One region of the Actinosynnema sp. CA-299493 genome, then DNA from elsewhere that is predicted to be linked to it. Evidence: riboswitches for the same ligand, from Rfam matches in the RefSeq annotation. Region 1 holds a riboswitch; each other region holds the start of a gene.
The links. A riboswitch is a leader RNA that binds a small molecule or an ion and turns the genes downstream of it on or off. The one in region 1 is predicted to bind glycine.
Positions count from the first base shown of each region.

Region 1 (3,951 bases):
GTGCGTGGCCAGGTTGCAGAGGCAACGCCGGGACGGCGTGGCCTAGGTCCGACGAGTCGGGGCGGGCTCCTGAGGTCGAGGAGCCCTTACCTTGGAGGGTGCGGGCTCCCGTGCGGGGAGCCCCAGCCCCGTGCGAGGCACGAAGTACTCTTGAGGCGTGCGAGGCCTCATCACCCCTCAGCGCCTGGCCATCGCGGCCGTCTGCCTGGCGTCGCTGGTCGTGTGCTGCGGCCTGGCCTACTGGCAGTGGGACCGGTTCTCCCAGGCCGGCGGCACGTTCCAGAACCTGGGTTACGTGTTCCAGTGGCCGCTGTTCGGCCTCTTCCCCGCGTTCATGGTGTGGCGCATCCGCAGGCTGGACGCCCGGCGCGAGGCCGAGGCCGCCGCCGGGACGACGGACGCCGCCGACGAGGCCGCGCCGGAGCCGGTGGCCGCGCCGTCTCGGCCGGTCGTTACCGTTGAGCCCGTCAGAGCGCCCGTGCGGGATGACGAGGACGACGAGCTCGCGGCCTACAACCGCATGCTCGCCGAGCTCAACGCGCGGGACCAGCGGTGAGCGAAGGTAGGGCGATGAGCGGCGCGTTGACCAGGTTCCGGTTCATGGCTTACGTGGTCGGTGTCGGCCTGCTGCTGCTCGTGGTCGGCATGATCGCCAAGTACGCGGGCGGCAACGCGGGCATGGTGCAGGTCATCGGCCCCATCCACGGCTTCCTCTACGCGGTGTACCTGGTGCTCACCGTCGACCTCGCGCTCAAGTCCCGCTGGTCGATCAAGGGCACGGTGCTGGTGCTGCTCGCGGGCACGATCCCGTTCGTGTCGTTCTACGCCGAGCGCAGGGTGGTCGAGAGCGTCCGGGCCGAGAAGAGCCTGTGACCGGGCTTGACCCCGCCCGCCGGGCACCCCTAGCGTCTGGCGGTACCAACTGAACACGGCCGTCGATGTCACGCGGGAGAGTCCCCGAGCGGGGCGCCGAAGGAGCAACTCCTCCCCGGAATCTCTCAGGCACAGGTACCGCGCGACGAAGGCAACTCTGGAAAGCAGGCGCACCCGGTGCGCCTCGCCCACGGTGCAAGCCGTCCTCACCCGGCGGCGAAGCTCTCAGGCTCATGGCAGAGGGGGAGGCTCACTCGACGAGGAGTCTCCGGTGGACCGTGTCATCCTTTCGCTCGTGAATCTCTCGGACGTGCCCGCCCGTCGACCCGACCGGTCGGCCCATCGGCATGTCCGCACCCAGGGAGGGCCCGCCTGATGGAAAGCCGCCGCACGCCCCTGCACGCCGAACACGAGGCGTTGGGGGCCATGTTCACCGACTTCGCGGGCTGGCGGATGCCGCTGCGCTACGACAGCGAGCTGGCCGAGCACCACGCGGTGCGCACGTCGGCAGGCCTGTTCGACCTGACCCACATGGGTGAGATCCTGCTCACCGGCCCGGAGGCGGGCGCCGCGCTGGACCACGCCCTGGTCGGCCACGCGTCCGCGATCGGCGTCGGCCGCGCCCGGTACACGATGATCTGCGAGGCCGACGGCGGTGTGATCGACGACCTGATCGTGTACCGCACCGGTGACGCCGAGTACCTCGTCGTGGCCAACGCCTCGAACGCCGCCGTCGTGCACGAGGCCCTGGTCGAGCGGGCGAAGGGCTTCGACGCGACGGTGACCGACGCCTCGACCGACTACGCGCTGCTCGCCGTGCAGGGCCCGAAGGCCACCGCCATCCTCGCCGGCCTCACGCCGACCGACCTGGCCGCGGTGAAGTACTACGCGTCGTACCCGACCGAGGTCGCGGGCAGGCCCGTGCTGCTGGCCCGCACCGGCTACACCGGCGAGGACGGCTTCGAGCTGTTCGTCGCGCCGGACGACGCCGCGCACGTCTGGCAGGCCCTGCTGGCGGCGGGCGCGCCGCACGACCTCAAGCCCGCCGGCCTCGGCTGCCGCGACACGCTGCGGCTGGAGGCCGGGATGCCGCTGTACGGCAACGAGCTCGGCCGCGACCGCACGCCGTTCCAGGCGAACCTCGGCCGGGTGGTGAAGCTGGACAAGCCGGGCGACTTCGTCGGCCGCGACGCGCTGGCCGCCGTCGCCGAGCAGGGCGCCGACCAGGTCCTGGTCGGCCTGAAGACCGACTCGCGCCGCGCGCCGCGGCACGGTTACCCGGTGCTGGACGCGTCCGGCGCCCGGATCGGCGAGGTGACCAGCGGCGCGTTGTCGCCGACCCTGGGCTACTCGGTGGCGATGGCGTACGTCACCGTCGGCAACACCGAGCCGGGCACGCGGCTCTCGGTGGACGTCCGCGGCAGGCACGAGCCGGTCGAAGTCGTCGCACTGCCCTTCTACAAGCGCACCTCGTAAGGGAGACCCCACACATGTCCGAGCACTTCAACACCTCCCTCGCGGAGTTCGACCCGGAGGTCGCGGACGCCGTCGCCGCCGAGCTGCACCGGCAGCAGAGCACGCTGGAGATGATCGCCTCGGAGAACTTCACGCCGGTGTCGGTGCTCCAGGCGCAGGGGTCGGTGCTGACGAACAAGTACGCCGAGGGCTACCCCGGCCGGCGCTACTACGGCGGCTGCGAGAACGTCGACGTGATCGAGCGGCTGGCGATCGAGCGGGTCAAGGCGCTGTTCGGCGCCGGTTTCGCGAACGTGCAGCCGCACTCGGGCGCGCAGGCCAACGCGTGCGCGATGTTCGCCCTGATCCAGCCGGGCGACACGATCCTGGGCCTCGACCTCGCGCACGGCGGCCACCTCACCCACGGCATGCGGATCAACTTCTCCGGCAAGCTCTACAACGTGGTGCCCTACCACGTGTCGGACTCCGACGGCCGGGTCGACATGGCCGAGGTGGAGCGGCTGGCGACCGAGCACAAGCCGAAGCTGATCGTGGCCGGCTGGTCGGCGTACCCGCGTCAGCTGGACTTCGCCGAGTTCCGCCGGATCGCCGACGCGGTGGGCGCGTACCTCATGGTCGACATGGCGCACTTCGCCGGCCTGGTGGCGGCGGGCCTGCACCCGAGCCCCGTGCCGCACGCGCACGTCGTGACCACGACCACGCACAAGACGCTCGGCGGCCCGCGCGGCGGCGTGATCCTGACCAACGAGGCCGACCTGGCGAAGAAGATCAACTCGGCGGTGTTCCCGGGTCAGCAGGGCGGTCCGCTGGAGCACGTGATCGCGGGCAAGGCGGTGGCGTTCAAGCACGCCGCGTCGCCCGAGTTCGCCGACCGCCAGCGGCGCACGGTCGAGGGCGCGAAGATCCTCGCCGAGCGGCTGTCCCAGCCCGACGCGGCGGCGGCGGGTGTGAAGGTGCTCACCGGCGGCACGGACGTGCACCTCGTGCTGGTGGACCTGGTGGGGTCCGAACTGGACGGCAAGCAGGCCGAGGACCGGCTGCACGAGGTGGGCATCACGGTCAACCGCAACGCGGTGCCGAACGACCCGCGCCCGCCGATGGTGACCTCCGGCCTGCGCATCGGCACGCCGGCGCTGGCCACGCGCGGGTTCGGCGCGGCCGACTTCGCCGAGGTGTCGGATGTCATCGCGGCGGCGCTGGGGTCCTCACCGGACCTGGCGGAGCTGCGCTCGCGGGTCGAGGTGCTGGCCGCCAAGCACCCGCTGTACCCGACCCTGTGAACGACGACACGAAATAGCTCGCGGATACTGGAGGTTGTCCCGTGCGCAACCCGCGTACGGGACAACCGAAAGAGGCACCATGACCGCGACCCTCGACGCCCTGGCACTGCCGCGCGACGCACAGGACCTGCTGTTCCGCGAGGCGCGCACGGCGAACGCGTTCACCGACGAGCCGGTGACCGACGAGCAGCTCCGCGCCGTCTACGACCTCGTGAAGTGGGGTCCGACCGCGATGAACAGCCAGCCGCTGCGCGTGCTGTTCGTCCGGGGCGAGGACGCCAAGGCCCGCCTCGCGCCGCACATGGCGGAGGGCAACCGCGCC
Region 1 is NZ_CP191993.1:7,663,098-7,667,048, reverse strand. It holds gene ACQPYE_RS32405 (helix-turn-helix transcriptional regulator) at 1-46, shown strand, start outside; gene ACQPYE_RS32400 (hypothetical protein) at 158-556, shown strand; gene ACQPYE_RS32395 (DUF3817 domain-containing protein) at 571-873, shown strand; glycine riboswitch at 937-1,024, shown strand; glycine riboswitch at 1,026-1,120, shown strand; gene gcvT (glycine cleavage system aminomethyltransferase GcvT) at 1,249-2,349, shown strand; gene glyA (serine hydroxymethyltransferase) at 2,364-3,629, shown strand; gene ACQPYE_RS32380 (malonic semialdehyde reductase) at 3,709-3,951, shown strand, end outside.

Region 2 (3,951 bases), 260 kb from region 1:
CCGCCGCAGCCCGTCGCCGCCCATCATCCGCACGTACGCCCACGAGATCGGCAGGATCGACGCCGAGCCCCACGGCGCGGCGCTGATCGGGCCGACACCGGTCGCCGGACCGGCCGACGGCTGCAACGGGTGGTTCGGCAGGAACGGCGCCAGGTGCGAGCGCACGCCGATCGGCCCGACGCCCGGACCACCGCCGCCGTGCGGGATGCAGAACGTCTTGTGCAGGTTCAGGTGCGACACGTCCGACCCGAACTTGCCGTACTGCGCCAACCCGATCAGCGCGTTGAGGTTCGCGCCGTCCACGTACACCTGGCCGCCCGCGTCGTGCACCAGCCCGCACACCTCGCGCACGGTGTCCTCGTACACGCCGTGCGTCGACGGGTAGGTGATCATGATCGCGGCCAGCGAGTCGCGGTGCGCGTCGATCGTCGAACGCAGGTGCTCGACGTCCACGTTGCCGTGGTCGTCGCACTTGACGACCACGACCCGCATCCCGGCCATCACGGCGGACGCGGCGTTGGTGCCGTGCGCGCTCGACGGGATCAGGCACACGTCGCGGTGCGAGTCGCCGTTGGCCAGGTGGTAGGCGCGGATCGCCAGCAGGCCCGCGAACTCGCCCTGGCTGCCCGCGTTGGGCTGCAACGACACCGCGTCGTACCCGGTCACCTCGGCCAGCCACCGCTCCAGGTCACCGACGATCGTCAGCAGCCCCTCGGCGTCCGACGCGGGCGCGAACGGGTGCAGGTCGGCGAACTCCGGCCACGTGACCGGCTCCATCTCGGCCGTGGCGTTGAGCTTCATCGTGCACGAGCCCAGCGGGATCATGCTGCGGTCCAGCGCCACGTCCTTGTCCGACAGCGCGCGCAGGTAGCGCAGCAACGCGGTCTCGGAGCGGTGCGCGTGGAACACCGGGTGGGTCAGGTAGTCGCTGGTGCGGCGCAGGTCGGCGGGGATGCCGTCGGCGGTGTCGGCGTCCAGGCCGTCCACGTCGCCGACCGTCACGCCGAACGCCTGCCACACCGCGACCAGGTGCTCCCGCGTGGTGGTCTCGTCGCACGCGATGGACACCACGTCGTCGTCCACCTGCCATAGGTTCACGCCGAGGTCGCGCGCGGCGGAGACGACGGCGGCGGCACGGCCCTCCACCCGGGCGCGCACGGTGTCGAAGAACTCGCCGTGCACGACCTCGACGCCACCCTCCAGCAGACCGGCGGCCAGCACGGTCGCCATCCGGTGGGCCCGGGTCGCGATGGCCTTCAGCCCTTCCGGACCGTGGTACACCGCGTACATCGACGCGATCACCGCGAGCAGGACCTGCGCGGTGCAGATGTTGCTGGTCGCCTTCTCCCGGCGGATGTGCTGCTCGCGCGTCTGCAGCGCGAGGCGGTAGGCGAGCGAGCCGTCCGCGTCCACGGACACGCCGACGAGCCGTCCGGGCAGCTGCCGCTCCAAGCCCTGGCGCACGGCCATGTAGCCGGCGTGCGGCCCGCCGAACCCGACCGGCACGCCGAACCTCTGCGTGGTGCCGATGACGACGTCCGCGCCGATCTCGCCGGGGGGCCGCAGCAGCGTCAACGCCAGCAGGTCGGCGGCGACGACGGCCTGCGCGCCGGCCTTGTGGATCTCCTCGACGACCGTCGCGTGGTCGCGCACCACGCCGGACGCGCCGGGGTAGGACAGCAGCACGCCGAAGAAGTCGCCGCCGAGGCCGAGGCCCTCGATGCCCTGCGACAGGTCGGCGGTCACGATCTCGATGCCCAGCGGCTCGGCGCGCGTCTCGATGACGGCCAGCGTCTGCGGCAGCGTGTCGGCGTCCACCACGAACTTGGTCGACTTCGACCGTCCCGCGCGGCGGACCAGCGTCATCGCCTCGGCGGCGGCGGTGGACTCGTCCAGCATGGACGCGTTGGCCAGCGGCAGGCCGGTCAGGTCGGCGACCATCGTCTGGAAGTTCAGCAGGGCTTCGAGGCGGCCCTGGGAGATCTCCGGCTGGTACGGCGTGTACGCGGTGTACCAGGCGGGGCTCTCCAGCACGTTGCGGCGGATCACCGGCGGCGTGGTGGTGCCGTAGTAGCCGAGCCCGATCATCTGCGTCATCGGGCGGTTGCGCGCGGCGAGGGCGCGCAGTTCGGCCAGCGCCTCGGTCTCGGTGGCGGGCGCGGGCAGGTCCAGCACCAGGTCGCGCTCGCGGATCGACTCGGGGACGGCGTGCTGCGCCAGCTCCTCCAGCGAGCCGACGCCGATCACGTCGAGGATGCGGGCCAGCTCGGCGGGCCGCGGGCCCACGTGCCGGTCGGCGAACGGGGTGCCGTGCTCGAGTGCGGCGAGGGGGATGCGGTCCTGCGTCATCGGTGCTGGCCTCCAGGGCTCCGGGCAGACTTCTGCCGTTGCCCTCCCCCTCTGTCTTCTGCCCGGCGGCGGGCGCCTGAGAGCTTCACCCGGCTGTCGGGCTTGCACCGTCGGCGGGGTCGGTCGGTGGTGGCCGACCCGCTTTCCAGAGGCGTCTCACCCGCACGGTCCTTGCGCCTGAGAGGTTCCGGGGAGGATTTGCTCCTTCGGCGCCGAGACTGGCTCGGACTCTCCCGCACGGGATAAAGCGACTACGCGCGAAATCCTACCCGGCAGGTGGGTGAACGGTACCGCCGGCGCGACGTGGATCTCACCGCGTGGCACCGGTCGCCACCTGCCCGCCGGCGGGCTCCCGTCAGCCGATGGCCCTGGTCCGACGGCGGCGGGACAGCTCGTCGTTGGCGGGCTCCACGATCTCCGCGCCGTCCGCGCGCTCGGCGGGGAAGTCGTGGATCGTGCCGCTGATCTCGCGCATCGCGCCGGAGACCGCGATGCCGAACACCCCTTGGCCGCCTTGGAGCAGGTCGACCACCTCTTCCGGCGACGTGCACTCGTAGACGGTGGTGCCGTCGCTGAACAACGTGATCCGGGCCAGGTCCTGCACGCCGCGGCGACGCAGGTGGTCGACCGCGACCCGGATGTTCTGCAGCGAGACACCGGTGTCCAGCAGCCGCTTGACTACCTTGAGGACCAGGATGTCCTTGAACGAGTAGAGCCGTTGGCTGCCGGAGCCGTGGGCACTCCTTATGGTCGGGTTGACCAACCCCGTGCGCGCCCAGTAGTCCAGCTGGCGGTAGGTGATGCCCGCGATCTGGCACGCGGCGGGGCCGCGGTACCCGACCAGTTCGTCCGGCAGCGAGGAGTCCGGGAACAGCTCACCCTGTTCGCCGGATCCGGCCCGGATGGGCGCTTCCTCGACCACGCCTGCCTCCCCTCGGTCCGGTCACGACGACCGGCGACCAACGTGAAGCCGCCGCGGTGTCCGAATCACACCGTGGCAATTCACCTGAGTTCGACGGTAAGACCGCCCAGGTGGCAGGTCAACGCGACGCGCGGGACGTGTCTGACCTCGACGTGAGGTTGAGGTTGAGAGAGTCGGCAGTCGTAAGCCATTCGGGTGACGTTTAGTGATCGTTTAGCGGATCAACATTGACGTTGTGTAACCCAGGTGCGTGACGCCCAGAGGTGTCATGCGGCCTTCATCCACAACGCACCGCACACGCCTTCGGACCACCGTTCACGGCACGGGACCGACGCTCCGACCCTCCACCGACGTCGCCGAAACCGACCGGTTTTGTCAAGCACCCGACCCGCTTGTTCACAGCCCCGGCACTCGCACCGCCGAGGGAGCCACCCCACCCACCCAGTTGTCCACAGGCAGCGACCGCCGCCCGGAATTCGTCGGTGCCACGTGGCAGGGTCGAAAACAGGGATCCCCTGGGCGGGGACCTCTGCGAAAGCACGGGCAAGCGCGGACAAGCAGGGGCAAGCAGGGTTCAGCGGCGCGGGTAACGCGAGCCGACGGAACTGGCACGGTCCGGGGCACTGCATCCGCGAGCCCAGCCGGGTCAGCGAAACCAGGCGAGGTCCGCAAATCCGGCA
Region 2 is NZ_CP191993.1:7,407,559-7,411,509, forward strand. It holds gene gcvP (aminomethyl-transferring glycine dehydrogenase) at 1-2,349, opposite strand, end outside; glycine riboswitch at 2,505-2,595, opposite strand; gene ACQPYE_RS31175 (MerR family transcriptional regulator) at 2,705-3,271, opposite strand.
Region 2: it holds a riboswitch for glycine, as region 1 does, so the genes downstream of both, gcvP (aminomethyl-transferring glycine dehydrogenase) here and gcvT (glycine cleavage system aminomethyltransferase GcvT) in region 1, are expected to answer to the same signal.

Region 3 (3,951 bases), 720 kb from region 1:
CCGCCAGCCGTCGGCCAGGCGGTGGATCTCGGACCGCGCGAGCGGCACGAGGGCGTCCGCCTCGCCGGTCTCGGCGACCTCGTCCAGCAACGCCAGCCGGCGCAGCACGGCGGCGCGCAGCGCTTCGTCCACGCCCGTCACATCCTGTCGGCGACTTGGTCGAGCAGGCGGTGCAGCCTGCGCGTCTGCGTGACCGACATCACAGCGGACTCACCGGGTGGCGCGACCAGCAGAACTCGGTCGTCCTCGACGAGCACGGTCATCGACCGGTCCCGCCCGAACGGGTCGTGGCAGTCGATCCAGCCCTCGGGTTCAGCCATCTCGCTCCGATCGGAGGTGGCGCGGCGGGGCGCCGCGCGAGCGGACGACCCCGCTCGGTAGCTACGGGGTTCCGACCTGTCCATCGGTCACCGGGGTGTCGTGACTTACCTGTTATCACCCAAGTTCACTCGATTGCTTGAGCGTGCACACGGCGTGTTGCCACCGCCGGGCGAAATGTGCGCCGGATAGGTGGGGCCGCTGGGCAGGGACCCCGGTTCCCGGCTAGGATTGGTCACGCGGCCCGCTCCCAGTGACCCCCAGGCTGGTTGAGCGGGCCGTCTTTCTTGCCGAAGGGCCCCGCTCACGTGCTGTGAGCGGGGCCCTTCGCGGTAGTGGGTATCAGAGGTCGACCGGCGTGTGGGTCATCCCGTGCGCCTGGGCGACCGGCAGGTTGGTCAGCAGGCCCTCGTGCGCGTTCAGGCCGAGCGCCAGCGACGCGTCCCCGCGCAGCGCCGCCTCCCAGCCCAGGTCGGCCAGCGCGACGGCGTACGGCAGCGTCACGTTGGTCAGCGCGTAGGTCGACGTGCGCGGCACGGCGCCGGGCATGTTCGCCACGCAGTAGAAGACGGTGTCGTGCACCTGGTAGGTCGGGTCGTCGTGCGTGGTCGGCCGCGAGTCGGCGAAGCAGCCGCCCTGGTCGATCGCGATGTCCACGAGGACGGAGCCGGGCCTCATGCCGGCCACCAGGTCGTTGCCGACCAGCTTCGGCGCCTTCGCGCCGGGCACCAGCACCGCGCCGATGACCAGATCGGCCTCGCGGACGGCCTCCTCGACGGCGTACCGGTTGGACGTCACGGTGCGCAGGCGGCCCTGGTAGAGGGCGTCGATGTGCCGCAGCCGGTCCACGTTGGTGTCCAGGACCTGCACGTCCGCGCCCATGCCCACGGCGATCGCCGCCGCGTTCAGGCCCGCCACGCCGCCGCCGATCACGACCACCCGCGCCGGGTGCACGCCGGGCACGCCGCCGGGCAGCACGCCGCGCCCGCCGGACGGCTTCATCAGCGAGTACGCGCCCACCTGCGGCGCGAGCCTGCCCGCCACCTCCGACATCGGCGCCAGCAGCGGCAGCGCGCCGTTCGGGGTCTGCACGGTCTCGTAGGCGACGGCGGTGGTGCCGGAGTCCAGCAACGCCCGCGTCAGCGGCCGGTCGGCGGCCAGGTGCAGGTACGTGAACAGGACCTGGCCCTTGCGCAGCCGCGGGTACTCCTCGGCGATCGGCTCCTTGACCTTGAGCACCAGGTCGCCCTCGGCCCACACGTCGTCCGCGCCGGGCAGCACCTTCGCGCCGGCGGCCAGGTACTCCTCGTCGGTGATGGCCGAACCGAGGCCCGCGCCGGTCTCGACCACCACGTCGTGACCGCGCTGGGTCAGCTCGTGCGCGCCCGCCGGGGTCAGCGCGACGCGGTACTCGTGGTTCTTGATCTCGCGGGGGACGGCGATCCGCACGGTGGGCTCCTTCGGCCGTTGTTACACCAAAGGTCCGGTAACGGGTACCCGGTGTCATCGTGCCGCGAGCACCAACGGGCCGGTGCGCGGTTGTGCGGTCCGGACAAGTCCGGTGGCGCGTTGACACCCGTCGGGCCCGGCACCTAGCGTGCGGGCCAACCAACTGAACATCGGCCGCGGCGCGCCAGGAGCGCCGGAACCCGCGCGGGAGAGACCTCGGTGAACGTGCCGGGGCGCCGAAGGAGCAAGTACCCCGCACACTCTCAGGCAGCGAGAACCGCTCGGGTGAGGCGACTCTGGAAAGCGCGCCCAACCGCGCGCACCCACGGTGCAAGCCGGAACGGATCGACGGTCAGCCGTCGCGACGACCCGGTGAAGCTCTCAGGTCCAAGGACAGAGTGGGGCTCTGGGTGGACCTTGCCGTGAGGGAGCGCTGTCGTGACTTTTCCGGACAACCTGCTGTACACGCCCGAGCACGAGTGGGTGGACTGGGCGCCGGGTACCCAGGACCCGGTGGCGGTCGGCATCACGTCGTACGCGGCGGACTCGCTGGGTGACATCGTGTTCGTGGAGCTGCCCGAGGTCGGCGCCGTGGTGACGTCCGGCGAGGTGTGCGGCGAGCTGGAGTCGACCAAGTCGGTCAGCGACCTGTACGCGCCGGTCAGCGGCGAGGTGGTGGAGGTCAACCCGACCGCTGTCAACGACCCGTCGCTGATCAACAACGACCCGTACGGCGCCGGTTGGCTGTTCAAGGTGGCCGTGACCGACGCGTCCGGGCTGCTGACCGCGGCGAAGTACGCGGAACTGACCGGGGACTGACGTCATGGCGATCAGCGTGTTCGACCTGTTCTCCGTGGGCATCGGACCGTCGAGCTCGCACACGGTGGGCCCGATGCGCGCGGCGATGATGTTCGCGGACCGGCTGCGGCCCTCGTCGGCCTCGGTCGACCGGGTGCACGTGGAGCTGTTCGGCTCGCTCGGCGCGACCGGGCACGGGCACGGCAGCCCCAAGGCGGTGCTGCTCGGACTGGAGGGCTGCCGGCCGGAGGAGGTCGACCCTGAAGAGGCCGAGCGGCGGGTGGCGGAGATCCGCGCCACCGGACGGCTGCGGCTGGCCGGCGCGCGGGAGATCGCGTTCACCGAGGACACCGACCTGGTGATGCACCGGCGCAAGTCGTTGCCGCTGCACCCCAACGGCATGAGCTTCACCGCCCACTCGGGTGACGCCGTGGTCGACTCGGCGGTGTACTACTCCGTCGGCGGCGGGTTCGTGGTGGACGACACGGCCACCGGCGCCGACCGGATCAAGGCCGACGAGACGCCGGTCGCGCACCCGTTCCGGACGGGTGACGAGCTGCTGGCGCGGTGCCGGGAGACCGGGCTGTCGATCAGCGAGGTCATGCTGGCCAACGAGCTGTCGTGGCGTGGCGAGGAGTCGGTGCGCTCGGGGCTGCTGGGGATCTGGGACGTGATGCAGCAGTGCGTCGAGCGCGGCTGCACTCGGACCGGTGTGCTGCCCGGTGGCTTGAAGGTGCGGCGGCGCGCGGCCGAGATGCGGCAGCGGATGGCCGCCGAGCACTACGCCACGGACCCGTTGCGGGTGATGGACTGGGTGACGCTGTTCGCGCTGGCGGTGAACGAGGAGAACGCCGCAGGCGGTCGCGTGGTGACCGCGCCGACCAACGGCGCGGCTGGCATCGTGCCCGCGGTGCTGCACTATTACACCCGCTTCGTGCCGGGCGCGTCCGACGACGGCGTGGTGCGGTTCCTGCTGACGGCGGGGGCGGTCGGCGTGCTGTTCAAGGAGAACGCGTCGATCTCCGGCGCCGAGGTCGGGTGCCAGGGCGAGGTCGGTTCGGCGTGCTCGATGGCGGCGGGCGGGCTGGCCGAGGTCATGGGCGGCACGCCGGAGCAGGTGGAGAACGCGGCCGAGATCGCCATGGAGCACAACCTGGGGCTGACGTGCGACCCGATCGGGGGACTGGTGCAGATCCCGTGCATCGAGCGCAACGCGCTGGCGTCGATCAAGGCGATCACGGCGGCGCGGATGGCGCTGCGCGGCGACGGCTCGCACTTCGTGTCGTTGGACAAGGTCATCAAGACCATGCGTGAGACGGGCAAGGACATGAAGAGCAAATACAAGGAGACCGCTCGCGGCGGGCTGGCCGTCAACGTCATCGAGTG
Region 3 is NZ_CP191993.1:8,385,438-8,389,388, reverse strand. It holds gene ACQPYE_RS35895 (hypothetical protein) at 1-132, opposite strand, end outside; gene ACQPYE_RS35890 (hypothetical protein) at 138-320, opposite strand; gene ald (alanine dehydrogenase) at 661-1,767, opposite strand; glycine riboswitch at 1,963-2,057, shown strand; gene gcvH (glycine cleavage system protein GcvH) at 2,206-2,586, shown strand; gene ACQPYE_RS35875 (L-serine ammonia-lyase) at 2,591-3,951, shown strand, end outside.
Region 3: it holds a riboswitch for glycine, as region 1 does, so the genes downstream of both, gcvH (glycine cleavage system protein GcvH) here and gcvT (glycine cleavage system aminomethyltransferase GcvT) in region 1, are expected to answer to the same signal.